3 regions of the Vibrio sp. THAF190c genome follow, and region 2 is predicted to be linked to each of the others. Evidence: predicted binding sites of a transcription regulator. Region 2 holds the regulator's gene; each other region holds the start of a gene.
The links. The regulator PurR, encoded in region 2, represses purine synthesis genes. The targets are predictions, from matches to a motif close to TNANGNAAACGTTTNCNTNA.
Positions count from the first base shown of each region.

Region 1 (5,813 bases), 690 kb from region 2:
TTTTCTTCTGCACGAGCTTGTGATTTTACGCCTGCGAACAGTGCTTCAGAGTTGGTAAGTAGGGCAGTACTTTTACAGATGGTTTCTAGCTCTGCTTGAGCTTGGTGTGATTTGCTGTAAAGCACGTCGAAGTCGGTATAAGGTTGAGTTGGATTTGAGTCAAACGCTTTGATACCGTACAGGCCGCTTAGGCTGTGACGGAATACTTTCGATGACACTTGGTTTTGTGCTGGTGTGCGAGTAGGTTCTGCTGAGTTAGTTGATACAGTTGCTGCGAATGCAGGCGCGCGGCTCAATACAAGAAGCATTAGTGCCGTGGTACGGAGAAATACACTCATTCAAACTCCAATATACGAGGTTACAAAACGTTGAAACTAAAAGGGGTAACCAGTAACGCTAAGAGCAAATTGTTGTTCAAACTATGGTGTCTCTACATACTATATGGGGCCGTTTGAACAGAAACCAACCTTAACGTTTTCTCTTATTTTAGTATGTGAACATATAGACAAATTAAAGAAGCGTTAGTTCCACATTTTCAAGAACTTTGACCCCTGCCAAGGTTGCTCTTACCTGTCTATCCTGTACCCTTGCATTATTAAATGAACAAGATGAACGAAAGATGAATAATCCTGAATTTTGGCACAATAAATGGGCCGCAAACCAAATTGGTTTCCACCTAGAAGATGTGAATCCACTGCTCATTGAGTTTTGGAAGCACACAGAACCTAGCCATGATAAGAGCGTTTTTGTTCCACTGTGTGGTAAGAGCGAAGACCTCGTTTGGTTGGCATCTAAGCATCAAGACGTTCAGGGTGTTGAACTAAGCCAAATCGCTGTCCGTGCATTTTTCTCGGAACATTTTTATACGCCAATGGTGACACAGATTAATGGTCAACATGAGCTGTACCAATTTGATGAACTGAGCATCTACACTGGTGATTACTTCACGGCGCCGATTCAAGCGGTTGATACGATTTATGATCGTGCTTCTTTAGTGGCATTGCCTAAAGAGGTGCGAGTGCAGTATGTGGAGAGGTTGAAGCAGCTGTTAAAACCTGGTGGCAAGATCTTGTTAGTGACTCTGGATTACAATCAAGAAGAGATGAGTGGGCCTCCGTTCAGTGTACCAAGAGATGAAGTAGAGCAGCTGTTCTCTGGATACAAGATTACACAACTCAATCAAGATATTGCTGGTGATGATCATCCTAAGATCGCCAAGAAAGGTCTATCACGTTTCTCAGAAGAAGTTTATCTGATTGAATGTCAGCTTTAAGAGATACTAACTACTTATAACAACGAAAAGACGGGCACTGAAGCCCGTCTTTTTTCTGACAACTTGTACTGCAGTGATTTAAATTAGTAGATCACTTTAATCTTAGCAGCACTTTCTACTGCGTCTTCAATAGCTGATTCAATACTATCGCGGCGTGTTAGAGCTACACCTAAGCGGCGTCGGCCATTGATGTCTGGTTTACCAAACAAGCGAACCTGAGTTTGAGGCGCATTTAGTGCGTTCTCTAGACCTTCGAAACGGATATTCGTTGATGTGCCCTGACCAAGTACCACAGCAGAAGCACATGGGCCGTATTGAGTGATGTTCTTGATTGGCATACCAGTGAATGCGCGAACGTGCAGAGCGAACTCAGAAGAGTCTTGAGAGAGCAGTGTAACCAAACCCGTGTCGTGCGGGCGAGGTGATACTTCATTGAAGATCACGTGGTCGCCTTTTACGAACAGCTCCACACCAAAGATGCCGTAGCCGCCTAGAGCATCAACCACTTTACCTGCTGTGTATTGGGCAGCCTTGAGTGCGTTGTCTGACATCATTTGTGGCTGCCATGACTCACGGTAGTCACCGTCTTCTTGGCGATGGCCGATTGGCGCACAGAAGTGAACACCGTCAACCGCACGCACAGTAAGCAGAGTGATTTCGTAATCAAAATCGATAAAGCCTTCTACGATTACTCGTCCAGCACCAGTGCGGCCGCCTTCCTGAGCGTAATCCCATGCCTTCTGAATGTCGTCTTTGCTCTTAATAACGCTTTGGCCTTTGCCAGATGAACTCATTACTGGTTTCACGACACAAGGGATGCCAACAAATTCGACGGCGGCTGAGAAATCTTCAAACGTATCGGCAAAGCGATAAGGTGAAGTCATCAGTTCAAGCTCCTCCGCAGCAAGGCGACGAATCCCTTCACGATTCATTGTTAACTTGGTTGCGTTCGCCGTAGGAACGACGTTTAAGCCTCTCTCTTCTAGCTCAACCAGTTTGCTGGTCGCAATGGCTTCAATTTCAGGTACTACGTAATCGGGTTTTTCGAGCTCTATGATAGCTTCCAGCGCATCGCCATCGAGCATATCTAATACATGGCTGCGGTTAGCAACTTGCATTGCAGGGGCATCTGGGTAGCGATCACAAGCGATCACTTCTAAACCTAAACGTTGACACTCAATAGCAACCTCTTTACCCAGCTCTCCTGAGCCTAATAGAAGTACACGAGTAGCATTGTCACGAGTGGCGGTACCAAACATAGTTATTCCTTCCGAACATGTTGAACGAGTAATTGAGAACGGGGAGATCATACTCATTCCAACCTCAAAAGCAAACGTTTGCGTGGTGGTTTTAGTGAATTTTAAGCATAAAAAAAGCAGCCGACTAAAAGATGGCTGCTTATGTAAATCGCATGTTAACTTAATGCAGTTAGATTGCTAAGTAAGTGACTGGGATATCAGGGTTAATTGCTTCCAGTGTTGATTGGGTATCCGCTAAGTGGCTAATGTTGCCCTGTGCGTTTTCAACTAGAGCAGCGCTCTCAATCTGATCGAAGCTAATACCTGCCAGCATCACTTGAATCATTGCTACTTGAAGTGGAGGTAAACTCGGATTAAATGCTGCGTTTTCAGCGTATGCACCAGAGAAGATTTCACCAGACGTTAGTTGAAGCGAAACACCACTTAAGTTTTTGGTGTATGGCGCATGACTGCGGTTCATTGCCTCTAGAGCTTTAACAACAATAGGTGTCGTTTCTTCAGTTGTGTACTTATGGTCAAGCTCTGTCATTAGGCCTTCGGTGATACCTAGATCAGACGGGCCGAAAGAGTCTGGAAGATAATCTTGTAGTGAGCGCTCTTCACGTTCTGGTAGCTGAATTTTCAGCTCGTTAGCCGTCGTCAGTTCGTTCATAAATTGACGACAGTGACCACAAGGGCTGTAGTTGATGGTGATGTCAGAAAGTCCTTTTTCGCCTTTCATCCAAGCATGGCTGATTGCTGCTTGTTCTGCGTGTACCGTTTGACCAAGCTGTGCACCGGCAATCTCCATGTTCGCGCCGAAGTAGATATGACCAGATAGGCCGCGCACTACTGCGCCAACGTAGAAATCAGAAAGCGGTGCGTAAGAGAAAGCAGCTGCGATTGGCAGTAAAGCTAGACGAACTTCTTTATCAGAAAGACCGCTTGCATCCAGCAAGCTTTGAAACTGCTCTTTAGAGATTGTGGCGTCAAAGTTGTCTGCTAATACGATGTCACTTAAAAGTGCTTTCAATGAAGCTGGAGCACTTTCCAGCGCCAGGGTAATACGACTGTTCATGTTGAATCCTTAATTGACCTTAGGCTTTAAGTTTATGCAATACTCAGAATCTTTCTGTGATCAATGTCACCATTGTATGTAGGTTGTTACATTGTGTTGCACAATTAGAGTGAGGTCACAAATGAAATCGTTTGCAGCCAGCAAAGTGTAATTGATGTCACAAATTGGCGGATGCATCACATTGCATGAATAAATAGTTTAGTGGAAAAAAAGAGCGCATTTCCCAAAGATTTGTTGGAAAAGCGCTCTGATTTTGTTCGGGAAATAGCAATGACATAGATAGACTATCAGCTACTTCGAGTTAAATTTTTGCAATTAGGAGTATATCCACAATACCAGCGAGAACACAGAAGGTGCCAATATTGAGGTAATAACGCCGCACAACACTAATGCCAATGAGCTAAATGCAGCATCTCGTGGATCTTTCTCTGCGCTAGTTGCTGTTCCTAATGCGTGAGAGACCGTTCCCATGGTAAGTCCGCGTGCAATTGGACTTTTAATGCCGATTAGGTTGTAGATGGGATAAGCGAAAATTGCACCAAATAGCCCAACCAAAAGTACCAAAATGGCCGCTATAGCAGCTTCACCACCGAGATGGCTAGAGACTTCCATCGCGATTGGCGTGGTCACCGATTTACCAAGCAAGCTTGCAATTAAGCCTAGGTCTGCATGAAACGCAGCGGCGATCAATGCAGCGGTCAGCATCGACATTACACTCCCTAAGACACAAGCAAAGGTAATGATGCGCCAATTGGCTCTTATCTGCGGTAGCTGCTCATACAGAGGATAGGCGAGCGCAACAACGGCTGGTTGCAGCATAAAGGTAATCCAGGTGTTGTCTGCATAGTACTCCTCGAATGGGATTCGCCAGTATGTGAGCACCGGAATAATGATCGCTAAACTGATCAATAGAGGGTTACATAATGGCGAGTTTACTTTTTGACTTACCCAACGAGCAAAGAGAAACACAACAATAGTCAGAAGAATCCACATACTATTTCCCCTTCGCAATCACTCGGTCTAAGAACCAAGATAGAGAAATAAGGACGATCAGTGTGCCACCAACCGCGCTAGCTAAGATAGGAAGGGCGTTGGCAACTAGCATGTCGAAGTGCTCCATGAGACCAACACTGATCGGTACAAATAATAAGATCATGAAACGGATGATTAGGCTCGCACCAGGTTGAACCCAGTGGGGAGGGATAATTCCGATCACCATTGCGAAGAAAAGTAGTAGCATACCAAAGATACTTCCAGGAATAGCAGTATCGAGAAGGCTTTGAATGGCATTGCCTGCTGTCAGTGAACCGATGATCAATGTAAAAGAGATCATTAGATACACAAGTTGGATCAATCTTTCTTTCAAAAGGAGTCTCTTTTTGAGTTAATGGATAACGGCTAACGAGTAACCGTTATATAAAGTCTGAATTAGTAGACATAAAGCTTTAGAGCTATAAAAGACGGGTTTAGCTCGCGAGTTTCTCTACGTACTGGTATACCGCTTTGAGTATTGCCATCTTCTTTTCATCGTTTTCATGCTCATGAGCAAGATTTTCAAGGTTGAGCATGTATTCTTCAAGTCGACTTTCGTAAAACTCACGGCAGTGATTCGCCCATTTTTGCTGTTCTGATTCATCTAACGTCCAAGGGTAGTGACGTGCTTTGTAACGGAACAGAAGGGGCTCTATACGTTCGTCGGCAAAGCTGATATCGAGTGCAGCGAGGTTGTTTGGTTCAGTTTGACGAATAATATCCATCGCGGCTTTATCTGATGGAGAAAAGAAACCATCGTAAAGCTGAGTATCAACATCATCGTCTTTCTCGTACTCGCGTTCAACAGAATAAAGACCAATCAGCTTTTCGCGAATCTCTGGGTGTTCACGAAGAATCGCTAAGTTTGCCAGGCACTGCTGGCGATCAATGCCAATGGTTTCAGCGTTTTCAGCCGTTAGTGTTTTCGCTGGTGCAAGAATAGGGCATTTGTTCAGTTGCACGAGTTTAATCGGTACAGGCAGTTCGTCTGGACCCAATTCACTGTGTTTGGTGTAGAGCCTTTCGCGCAGCGCATCAGTGTCTAACTCAAGCAGTGGCGTTGGATCTTTCGCTAGGTCTATAACGATAACTGCGTTTTGATTGGTAGGGTGCCAAGCCATCGGCACAATCCAACTGGTGTAATTGCACTCTTTACCTAGCATGCCAGACACGTGCATCAGCGGTGTCATGT
Region 1 is NZ_CP045338.1:1,843,505-1,849,317, reverse strand. It holds gene FIV04_RS08205 (RelA/SpoT domain-containing protein) at 1-338, opposite strand, end outside; gene FIV04_RS08200 (thiopurine S-methyltransferase) at 620-1,273, shown strand; gene purT (formate-dependent phosphoribosylglycinamide formyltransferase) at 1,357-2,532, opposite strand; gene cdd (cytidine deaminase) at 2,702-3,589, opposite strand; gene FIV04_RS08185 (CidB/LrgB family autolysis modulator) at 3,905-4,582, opposite strand; gene FIV04_RS08180 (CidA/LrgA family protein) at 4,584-4,955, opposite strand; gene sbcB (exodeoxyribonuclease I) at 5,056-5,813, opposite strand, start outside.
Region 1: purT (formate-dependent phosphoribosylglycinamide formyltransferase) is a predicted target of PurR. The motif match lies at 2,599-2,618, and genes of this name have one in related genera.

Region 2 (5,813 bases):
CTTAATGCCATCTGAATTTGAGCCTTGTGGCTTGAATCAGATTTATAGTATGGCTTATGGCACTCTACCTATCGTTCGCTCAGTAGGCGGTTTAAAAGACAGCGTTAATCATTACGATGACAACCCTGAACTGGCCACAGGCTTTGCTTTTAGCGAGCCAACCTCTCAGGCTTTACTCTCGGTATTGCATCGTTCTCTACTGCTTTATGCACAAAAACCTGCAGAAGTTCGCCGCGTTCAGCTCTATGCAATGCAACAGAATTTTAGCTGGGAAGATGCTGCTAAATCCTATTTAGAGATGTATCACACCGTGTTGTAACTTGTGTATTTGAAAAGTAAGGTGTTCCATTGTGAACACCTTTTTTTGTTTTTAAAGTGTCACTGTTAGCGTCTAAGTTAACTGTTGAGCTACCGTTAGTTTCATATAACGCTTTGGGAGTAATTGTGGTTGAGCTATTCAGAACGCTGATAAGATGATTGACACTACTATCACTTAATCGGTTTAATAGCGTGCTATCATTACCAAGCATCTAGCAATGGTGCTCAAGCAAATAAGTAGAATTAAAGCGAAAGGTATGTCTGAGAGTTTATTATTCCATAAAACATTCAATCACCCGACCAGTGATGAGTGGGTCGTTTTCGTCCACGGTGCTGGTGGGAGTTCGTCCATTTGGTTTAAGCAGATCAAAGCTTATAAACAGCACTTTAATTTGCTACTGATTGACTTGAGAGGTCACGGCAAATCCGACAATTTATTAAAAGAGCTGATCAGTAACCGTTACACATTCAAAGCGGTAACGCTCGATATTCTTAAAGTGCTCGATCACCTAAAAATTCGTTCAGCGCACTTTGTTGGAATGTCCTTAGGAACCATTATTGTTCGAAATGTCGCTGAGTTGGCCGCAGAGCGTGTTCGCTCAATGGTACTCGGTGGTGCTGTAACGCGCTTGAATACGCGCTCTCAAGTCTTGGTCAAATTAGGTAACTTAAGTAAACATATTATCCCTTATATGTGGCTTTACAGCCTGTTTGCTTACATTGTTATGCCACAAAAGAGTCAGCGAGAGTCTAGACACCTTTTCATCCGCGAAGCGAAAAAGCTGTGTCAAAAGGAGTTTAAGCGCTGGTTTATTCTTACCGCTGACGTTAACCCGTTGATGCGTTACTTCAAAGAGCGAGAGCTACCTATTCCAACTTTGTATCTGATGGGAGAGCGTGACTACATGTTCATCAAGCCCGTTAAAGAGATGGTGGCGGCACATAAATCGAGTGAGCTGGTGGAAATTGCCAACTGTGGTCACGTTTGTAACGTGGAGCAACCCGAAGAGTTTAACCAGCGCTCTATTGAGTTTATTCAGAAGCAAATCAAATAATATGAGTGTGGCGAGCATCGTTCACTTGATCTAATGAGATACAAAAAAACAGGAAGCGATTGCGCTTCCTGTTTTTTTTAGGGACTCATTTTTACAAAACTTATGTTTCGGGGCAAGGTGAGCCACACTGCCAACAAGAGCCAAACTGGGCTTCGTTGACCTCGTGACACTGACTACAACGCCACTCTTCATAGATGATGGAATCTTGTTGCTTCTTATAAGCATTGATGAGATTTAGTGCTGCTGTTGCATCAGAAGGCTCGTAGAGCCACACATATGGGTCTGTTTCTTCAGAGAAAGGGATTTCCCCCTTTAAACCAAACAATCCTTCCCCACGTACTTCACAGGCAATTTTTTCACTTTCTAGAAGCCCACATATTATGTGAGCCTCTGTTGGGTTTGCAGCACTGAATATCTTCATCAATTTTCCTTATCTATTCCGCGACTGGCGCCGAACGAAACTTACCCATAATCCATTTTGCAGCGATTGGGAATACGCCAAGCAGTGCGAAAGAAAGCAGTACAGAAGGGGATACGATGCCTGATAGCGAATCGATCTCTGCCAACTGAGTACCTGCGTTTAAGTAAACTGCAGTGCCAGGAAGCATTCCTAATTGGCTAGTCAAATAGTAGCGTCCTACAGAGATAGGTGTTAAGCCCATTAGTAAGTTAATTAAGAAAAATGGGAATACCGGAATCAGACGCAAAGAGAACAGGTAGAATGCGCCATCTTTTTCTACGCCTTGATTAATAGTAGACAGCTTATCGCCAAACTTACCTTGCACCCAGTCACGCAGTAGAAAACGGCTACTCAAAAACGCTAGTGTTGCACCTATGGTACTTGCAAACGACACGAGTAATAAACTAGTCCAAAAGCCGAATAGCGCCGCCCCGAGTAGCGTAACTACAGCAGCGCCTGGGATAGAGAAAGAGGTAATCATAATATAGAGAATGAAGTAGGTTGCTGCCGCAACAACAAAGTTACTCTCTATGTAGTCATTAAGAAGTGCCTGCTGGGCTTTGGCATTTTCAAGCGTTAAGTATTGACCAAAGTTAACGGCTAGTAACACTATCGTGGCAACTAAAATTATGCCTAAAATCATTTTCTTACTCATGGGAGCGTCCCTTAATCTTTTGCTTATAGTTAGTATAGTTAGACAGGAGAAGGAAAGATTAACTTTCAAAAGAAAATAAAAAAAGCCACATTAATGTGGCTTTTTACAATTAAGTGATTTGGACCTAATTAATAGAGCTGATGAGCTCGTCGCGTCGCTGCTGAGGTATCACCGACCAATGAGTGCCGTTGATTGCACCTTCAAGCGCCCAAAGTAGCTCTAAGCTAACACTTGATGAATGAGATTCTTTAATGGCTTTGTATGCATTAACAGAACCTGACTCATACAAGCTTTCAACGGTATCGATCCCTGCTTTTTTCAACATACGCTCTGTGGCAAGTCGAAGGTTTGGCAAATCTTTCAATCGCGTCGGTTTCGCCGATGATTGGATTTGTTTCTCTTCTTTAGCACAGTCAAGGGAAGCTTTTGCCAGCTCGATAATACGTTCTTGAGTCTGCCAGAGGTCTTCTGGGAGGGCAAAATACTTAGTAACGACTGGGAATCCACGTTTTTTGTAAACGTAAGGTTCGAAGCCCTGTTGTTCAAATTGTGAAGTAGTATTCTTATCAGCTCGAATGTGCAACTGATTGTTTACGACCAATGCAAACATGGTGTCATCGGCAAAAAGGCCGAAACCGCCAAACATTGAGCGTGACTTTATCTTTCCAAGTGGCTCAAATAACTTCATTGAGTCCTTGAGTATCGGTTTATCCATATTGTTTATCTCGGTGTATTTGAATTACGCCACCAAATAAGCAGGTCCGAGAGATTAGCAAAATGTCGCAATGAAATTGTCAATAAGCCGTAAATTACTACTAAAGGTAGGAAATACTGCATTTTGCCATCGGTAACCCCGCTACCATACCAATAATGGGTTAGGCCGGAGGCTTTGCGTCTCACCCTTTCAAGTGATTTGCCCTGTGCGTGACTGTATAATCAAGAATAAAGTTTTTTGTTGAATGAGGTTCACACTTGTTATTCTAAAATGTGATCTTAATTCAGTTAATTGTTGCCTTGATATGCAACTGGGTTTTTATTTTTGACAAATAAAAAAAACGCACCAAACGGTGCGTTTTATTAGATTTTTCTAAAGTTTACGTTATTTTAACGTTTTTACTGTCGCACGCTCAATGATCTCTGGATGCATCTCGAACACGCGTTTTTCGTGGTCTTTGTCTTTGATACGTTCTAGCAGGATTTCGAACGCGTTCTTACCGACACGACGTTTTGGTTGGTGAACAGTCGTCAACGGCGGTGAGAAGTACTCTGCCAACTCAATATTGTCGTAACCAATCACTGAAATATCTTCAGGGATCTTAATACCTTGCTGTTGTAGGCGGCTCATAAGACCAAGCGCCATCGTATCGTTAAAACAGAATACCGCGGTAGGGCGATTTTCCATTGCAGCGATTTTATCTGCTGCGATAACAGCCGTATCACACTCGAAGTTACCTTCAAGGATTAGGTTGTCATCGGCTTGAATGTCTGCCTCTGCCAGTGCTCGACGGTAACCAGCGATACGTTCAACACACGCCGCTTTATCTAAGTGACCACTTAGACATGCAATACGTTCATGCCCGCGTTCAACTAGATATTTAGTCGCTAGGTAGCCACCTTCTTCAGAGTTGTCGATGATCTTATCTGCTTGTGAACTTTCAGGGCCCCAATCCATAACAACTTTTGGAATGTCTGCATGACGGTCAAGCATTTCACGAAGTTCTTCCGTTAGGTCAGAACACATTACTAAGATGCCATCTACGCGTTTTTCAGCAAGCATTCGGATGTAGTCACGTTGCTTCTCGTAGATACCACCTGTGTTACATAGAATCAGCGTATAGCCTTGACGGTAACAGTAGCTCTCTACACCATCGATCACTTCAGAGAAGAATAGGTTAGTTGATTGAGTTACTAACATACCGATTGTGCGCGTAGAGTTACATTTCAAACTACGAGCAACGGCACTTGGTGCATAATTTAATTCGTCTACGGCTTTGTTTACTTTTTCTTGAGTCGCTTCTGCTACGAAACGTGTCTTGTTGATCACGTGAGAAACGGTGGTTGTTGATACGCCGGCTAAGCGAGCGACATCTTTTATAGTTGCCATGGCTTTATCCTATTGATAGCTACTTCCTCAGCAGTACGGAGCAAGTAGCCGTTTTAAGCTACCAGAACAAGAGCTTAGAATGTGTAGGGCTCTCTCGGTACTAAAGTGCTAAAAAACAAAAAACCGCTAATGAGAGCGGCTTGTCTTAACACCGAAATGCTCTTAGCTAATTTAAAGCATAGCATTTCGAGAATGTTTCATATTTTATCGTTTGCGGTCACAATTTTAGACTGACTAGAAAATACTCGCAATAAAATTCACCCAGAAATCTGGGTGAATTGTCACATTCTACCTAAATTGTGCCTTTAGTCATTAGTGAATTTATTCACCAGCCAAATATTGCGCATCAAGTTTACAGAAAGCGGCTAGCAATTCTGCAACACAAGCGTAAAAACCAAACTCATCAAATTCACGGCATTTCGTTGCAAATTGTGGAATCCAGCTGAGAAGTTGTTGTTCAACAAATTCATGCTGTGCAGTGAAAGCTGCTTCTAATTCTTGCTCACTCTCGAGGTCGTTTGAACGAATGATAATGTTGCCAAGGAAATCCAACTCGATGGCTAGGTGGTCAGCAGGCTCTTTTAGGTCTTGGTTTACGGCGATACCATAAGACGCCATGATGGCTTCCATGTCTTGAGCTGGCTTGGCGTTCAGCAGGCCGCTCTTGTCTAAGTAAATAGAAGCGTACGGTAGAGCACCGTATTTATCTGACTTAAGGAACAACTCGCAAAAATCTGACGAAAGCTCCAGTTGAGCGTCTTCACGATTCTGCAATCGGTTAAGCGCATCTACTAGGTTATTGATTGCTGGCTTAAGCGTCTCATTGTCGCCAAGACCAGTTAAAAACGAACGAATCTCAACCGAGTGGTAGTTATCCAGTTCTTCTTGAGTCAGCTCTTTTGCGAACAGGCTCGATAGCCACCAGTAGATTTCAGCTCGTTGTTCGTTGAACGCTTTCGTTTCTTTCATCTCAATAATCCTAATATCGTCTTTCGTAATATCTGCGGTACGAAGGCTTGCTAACGGTTGTATTTGCTAATTGCAAAGTCACTCGTTAGTAGTAATGCCTATATTGAATTGCGATGGAGGTTAAATAGCAAGGTTTAAGATTGTCTTGTATCAAAAAAAATTCAGGTTTCTGGCTTTTATCTTGCGTACTACTAGAATTGTTACTAGTTATGAATAGAATAGTCACTGAAACTATTAAATAAGAAAAGTGGT
Region 2 is NZ_CP045338.1:1,150,546-1,156,358, forward strand. It holds gene glgA (glycogen synthase GlgA) at 1-319, shown strand, start outside; gene FIV04_RS05260 (alpha/beta fold hydrolase) at 576-1,373, shown strand; gene FIV04_RS05265 (DUF2007 domain-containing protein) at 1,474-1,794, opposite strand; gene FIV04_RS05270 (TVP38/TMEM64 family protein) at 1,808-2,488, opposite strand; gene FIV04_RS05275 (TfoX/Sxy family DNA transformation protein) at 2,613-3,203, opposite strand; cyclic di-GMP riboswitch class I at 3,332-3,416, opposite strand; gene purR (HTH-type transcriptional repressor PurR) at 3,588-4,592, opposite strand; gene torD (molecular chaperone TorD) at 4,914-5,561, opposite strand.

Region 3 (5,813 bases), 1.0 Mb from region 2:
AGCAGAAGCGTTTTTCAGCTCTACGACTTCAATCTCTTTATCACCCGCTTGGTCAACACGCTTGATGATCTCAGCAAGACGGTTCACAACCGCAGCACGGCCCGTGATTAGGATAATATTGGCTGGGTCGTAGTGCACTACGTTACCCGCACCAGCGTTGTCATTCAGTTGACGTAGCAGTGGTGAAAGCTCACGAACAGAAACATTACGAACCGTCACAACGCGAGTGACCACGCTATCGCCTTGAATGTTTTCACGATCGCCAACCACAGGAATCGCAGACGTCTTAGAATCTTTAGCTTTGATGATCTTTAGAACGCCCGATTCCATCTCAACCACGGCGTAGCCGTAAACTTCCAGAACATTGAGGAAGAAGCTGTAATACTGCTCTTCATTGAGTACGTCATAGCTACGTACATCAATCTTACCGCGCACCGATGGATCAACGATGATCGTCTTCTCTAGGTTACGGCCAACAATATTAATAAACTCTTGAATATCAGTGCCTTTAAAGCTGGCACTAAAATCATTAGCGATGGCTGCTGGTGTGCAGATTAAGCTTCCTGCTAGTAACCATGCACTTTTCTTAAACCAATGCTTCACGTACTACTCCTACACTCTCGCCTTTCGGTAGCGAAATGTTCTAAAATTCGATAAAAATGTCATGCTGCTGCCCGTCTCTTTCAACCACTAAGTTAAGTTCGGTCAAATCAGAAATAGAGCGGAAAATACTGCCCATAGCAGCCGGATCGGTCAGGTCTTGTCCATTAAGCTGAGTCGCGATGTCTCCACTTTGGAGCCCAACAGATTTAAAAAGTTCGGGATCTTTTCCAGGACTGACGCGATAGCCAATCACATTGCCGTCGCGTTTTACTTGCGAAAGACGCACATATTGGAAGATTTGTTGCGGGTCTTTGGTGATCTTCGCTTTAATCTCTTCAAGCTTCTCTTCGGCTGATCCTGGGTTATTACCACGCACTGATGACGAAGCACGAGGCTTCGCTGGCGCAGAAACCGATAAACGTTTGTATTCGAGGCCCTCTAACATCAAGGTCTCGTCACGGCCGGAGTTATCAATGATCACGCGATCAATCAGCACCGCTTTAAGTTTGGCGCGTGTCCCTTCGATCTCTTCATTGATACCATAAGTCGCTTGTTTACCACGGTTGGCAATCACCGCTAGGCTGCGCTGCGCGTCTGAGCTAGCAACAGCACCCACCAATACAAGATTAAGTCGCGTCTTAGGAGCATCTTGGATAACTGGCTGTTCAACCACTTTTGGCGTTTCAGCGTTATACTCACCAAAAAGATTACTCTTCTGGAGAGAGGAAATATCGAGCGTAGATTGCGGTCGAGAAGATGACGAGGCTTGCGCTTTCCATGGCGTAACAGACTGCTCTGCTGGTTCAATCAACCAAGCCAACTGACCTAGTATCCATGCAGAAATGGCAATCAATACACAGCAAGTTATCAGGCTCAGCTTTTGCTGAAATACAAATCCATTCTCTATTAATCGGCTCAACAAGGGAGAATTTCCCATGCGATTTTTGAGCTCCAATAACTTCACTTGCCTAAACCCTTTTGTGAAGATGAGAGCGCTAAATCATTAAGCTCTCAGCTTTTTTGTACATAAATGCTACGCCAACTACTCATTTGACATAGGATCCAAAACTATATCATAGCCGACGCATAAAAAATCATAACGTGAGCTATTTTGCAGTATGCCTTGAAAAAAAACACATTTGCCACCACTTTAGCTTCTACCAAATGTGATAAGCATCATCTATGACAAGTTGCGAACTGATTTTACTCAGTTAAACCACATTCATTTTTTCACTTTAAGGGCACAGCGCCATATGAAAACCGCTAATGAAGCTGTCAGACTAGATAAATGGTTGTGGGCAGCACGCTTTTACAAAACTCGTTCTATTGCTCGCAATATGGTCGATGGTGGTAAAGTCCACTATAATGGTCAACGCAGCAAACCAAGCAAAATCGTAGAACTTGGGGCAGTGATTTCACTGCGTCAAGGCAATGAAGAAAAGACGGTCACGATCGATAAAATTTCCGATCAGCGCCGTGGAGCTCCAGAAGCTCAAACCCTTTATACCGAAACGAAAGAAAGCTTGGCAAAGCGTGAAGCACACGCCCAACAGCGTAAATTACATGCACATAACCCAAGCCCTGAACGTCGTCCTGACAAAAAGCAACGTCGTGACATCATCAAGTTCAAGCATCAATAAGCTAGAAGGAACCGCCAAATGGCAAACAATGTTTTAAATCGCTACCTATTTGAAGACCTATCGGTACGTGGTGAATTGGTACAACTGGACGAAGCGTACCAACAAATTATTTCTAGCAAGGAATACCCGGCGGCTATTCAAAAGCTTCTTGGTGAGCTATTAGTTTCAACGACTCTTCTTACTGCGACTCTAAAGTTTGAAGGCTCTATCACTATTCAACTGCAAGGTGACGGCCCGGTATCTCTAGCAGTAATCAATGGTGATCACGACCAGAAGATCCGTGGTGTAGCACGCTTCGAAGGCGATATCGCTGATGATGCTGGCCTGCATGATCTAATGGGTAAAGGCTACCTAGTGATCACTATCGATCCTAAGAAGGGTGAGCGTTATCAAGGTATCGTAGCACTAGAAGGCGACACGCTAGCAGACGTACTGGAAGGCTACTTCGCAAACTCTGAGCAGCTTAAAACACGCCTATGGCTACGTACGGGTGAGCACGAAGGCAAACCACATGCAGCAGGTATGCTTCTACAAGTAATGCCAGACGGTACAGGTACGCCAGATGACTTTGAACATCTAGAGCAGCTAACCGCAACGGTAAAAAATGAAGAACTGTTCTCTCTAGAAGCGAACGAACTTCTATACCGCCTGTACAACCAAGAGAAAGTACAACTGTTTACACCACAACCGGTTGAGTTCTTCTGTGGTTGTTCACGTGAACGCAGTGGCGCAGCTATCATTACTGTGGCTCAAGAAGAGATTTACAGCATCATCAGCACTGAAGGTAGCGTTGCTCTTCACTGTGATTACTGTGGCACAAGCTACGCTTTCGACAAGAACGATGTTGATGCTCTGTTCGCAGAAGCGGCAGATAAAGGCAACAATACGGTTCATTAATTTACGCCGTTCTAAAAACACGTAATTTAAACCAAAAAGGTCAGCGCAAAGCTGGCCTTTTTTGTGATCAAATTAGCGCAAATCTCGTAACATCTCGTAATAAAATCACTGCTTAATTTTAATCAATTAATAATGTTCAAGCCCCTAGCGCAAAGGTTTGCGTACAGGATAGACTAGTTGGGCCAATATGTGACGAGACACTTAAAACCCCATGGAAAATATGGATAATTTTTGAGCTATATCCCTGTTTCCCCCATGTCTCGTTGCTAGCATGGTGAGCAGATAACAACAAAAAATTAATACAAAATCCCTACAAAATATCCTACAAGGAGCACCTATGACCGTTATGGAACATACAAAGGCTGCACAAATTGATCTTACTAAACACGGACTTACTGGCGTAACTGAAGTACTGCGCAACCCAAGTTATGAGCAGCTGTTCGTGGAAGAAACTCTTCCAGGCTTAGAAGGCTACGAAAAAGGCGTAGTTACCGAACTGGGTTCTGTTGCTGTTGACACTGGTATCTTTACTGGCCGCTCACCAAAAGATAAGTACATTGTTAAAGACGATACGACTCGCGACACTATGTGGTGGTCGGATCAAGGTAAGAATGATAACAAACCGATTACAACTGAAGTGTGGAACGACCTTAAAGAACTCGTGACTACACAGCTATCTGGCAAACGCCTATTTGTAATTGACGGTTACTGTGGTGCTAACCCTGATACGCGTCTGAGCGTACGTATTATCACTGAAGTAGCATGGCAAGCGCACTTCGTTAAGAACATGTTTATCCGCCCTACCGAAGAAGAGCTGGCAACATTTGAACCAGACTTCGTTGTAATGAACGGCGCGAAAACAACTAACCCGAAATGGCAAGAACACGGCCTAAACTCTGAAAACTTTGTGGCGTTCAACCTGACTGAGCGTGTACAAATCATCGGTGGTACTTGGTACGGCGGTGAGATGAAGAAAGGCATGTTCGCAATGATGAACTACCTGCTTCCACTGCAAGGCATCGCTTCTATGCACTGTAGTGCGAACGTTGGCGAGAAAGGCGATGTAGCGGTATTCTTCGGCCTATCAGGCACAGGTAAAACAACGCTATCTACAGACCCTAAACGTCAACTTATCGGTGACGATGAGCACGGTTGGGATGACGACGGTATCTTCAACTTCGAAGGTGGCTGTTACGCGAAGACCATTCGCCTATCGAAAGAAGCAGAACCAGAGATCTACAACGCAATCCGCCGCGATGCTCTACTAGAAAACGTAACAGTACGTGGTGATGGCTCTATCGACTTTGATGACGGCTCTAAAACAGAAAACACACGTGTTTCTTACCCGATCCACCACATCGATAATATCGTTAAGCCAGTTTCAAAAGCAGGCCACGCGAAGAAGGTTATCTTCCTGACTGCGGATGCATTTGGCGTTCTACCACCAGTTTCTAAGCTGACTCCAGAGCAAACGAAGTACCACTTCCTATCTGGTTTCACAGCGAAACTAGCAGGTACTGAGCGTGGTATCACTGAGCCAACTCCAACGTTCTCTGCAGCGTTTGGCGCAGCGTTCCTAACTCTACACCCAACTCAATACGCAGAAGTACTAGTGAAGCGTATGGAAGCGGCTGGCGCAGAAGCGTACCTAGTAAACACAGGTTGGAACGGCAGCGGTAAGCGTATCTCTATCCAAGATACTCGCGGTATCATCGACGCGATCCTAGATGGCTCAATCGACGATGCAGAAACTAAGGTTATCCCTATGTTTAACCTAGAAGTACCACTAGCACTGCACGATGTTGACCCAACAATCCTAGACCCACGTGATACTTACACGGATCCACTACAGTGGGAAAGCAAAGCGAAAGACCTTGCGGAACGCTTTATCAACAACTTCGATAAGTACACCGACAACGATGAAGGTAAGGCGCTTGTTTCTGCAGGCCCACAACTGGACTAATTGTTCACTCTGCTCTGAGGGCAAAGCCATAAGGCTAACACCCTCTTAAAAACGATATTTTTGTAGCAAGCCCCTCTTTTGAGGGGCTTTTTTGTTGCCGCAGCGCCTATTTTGTTCCACTCTATTTTGAGCAACGAAGAAATGGAAGGTGCGCTAGGAATGAAAAGAGTCATCATGGTGGTTGGGATTGTATTGTCTGTCCTCGTCGCAGCTGTCGCAACACTGCTGCTTGGCTTGCAGACCCAGTACCGCACTGATATCGCTAATTTCCTACTCAAGCACTCGATATCTCACCCTATCACAGTCGAAGACGTCGATTATCAGGCGCCTTACCAACTGACGCTGCAAGGCATTACTTCTGGCTCAATCGATGATGAGTTCGAACCACTCTATATCGATAAACTGCAACTTTGGCTCAGTCCCAATAGTTTTTTCACGGCGCAGCTAGAGCTCGACTCACTGCTCATCAGTGGCGTTCAGTGGCAATCCGAAGAGTTAGACTTACTAAAGACGCAGCTCACTCAGCCACAAGTTAAGCTTCATCAACTCGCAATCAACAATCTCGACTTTTCAACACCAGAATTCAGTGCTCGCGACCTTGATATTCAAATCGCGAACCCAGATTGGGCGAACTCACAGCAGTTATTACCCAACGGAAAAGTTCAGCTCAAGGCGGGACAGATCTTTTGGCAAAACGAGGCCCTAGATAA
Region 3 is NZ_CP045338.1:113,475-119,287, reverse strand. It holds gene gspD (type II secretion system secretin GspD) at 1-603, opposite strand, end outside; gene gspC (type II secretion system protein GspC) at 644-1,540, opposite strand; gene hslR (ribosome-associated heat shock protein Hsp15) at 1,857-2,243, shown strand; gene hslO (Hsp33 family molecular chaperone HslO) at 2,262-3,140, shown strand; gene pckA (phosphoenolpyruvate carboxykinase (ATP)) at 3,478-5,103, shown strand; gene FIV04_RS00490 (AsmA family protein) at 5,263-5,813, shown strand, end outside.
Region 3: pckA (phosphoenolpyruvate carboxykinase (ATP)) is a predicted target of PurR. The motif match lies at 3,286-3,305, and genes of this name have one in related genera.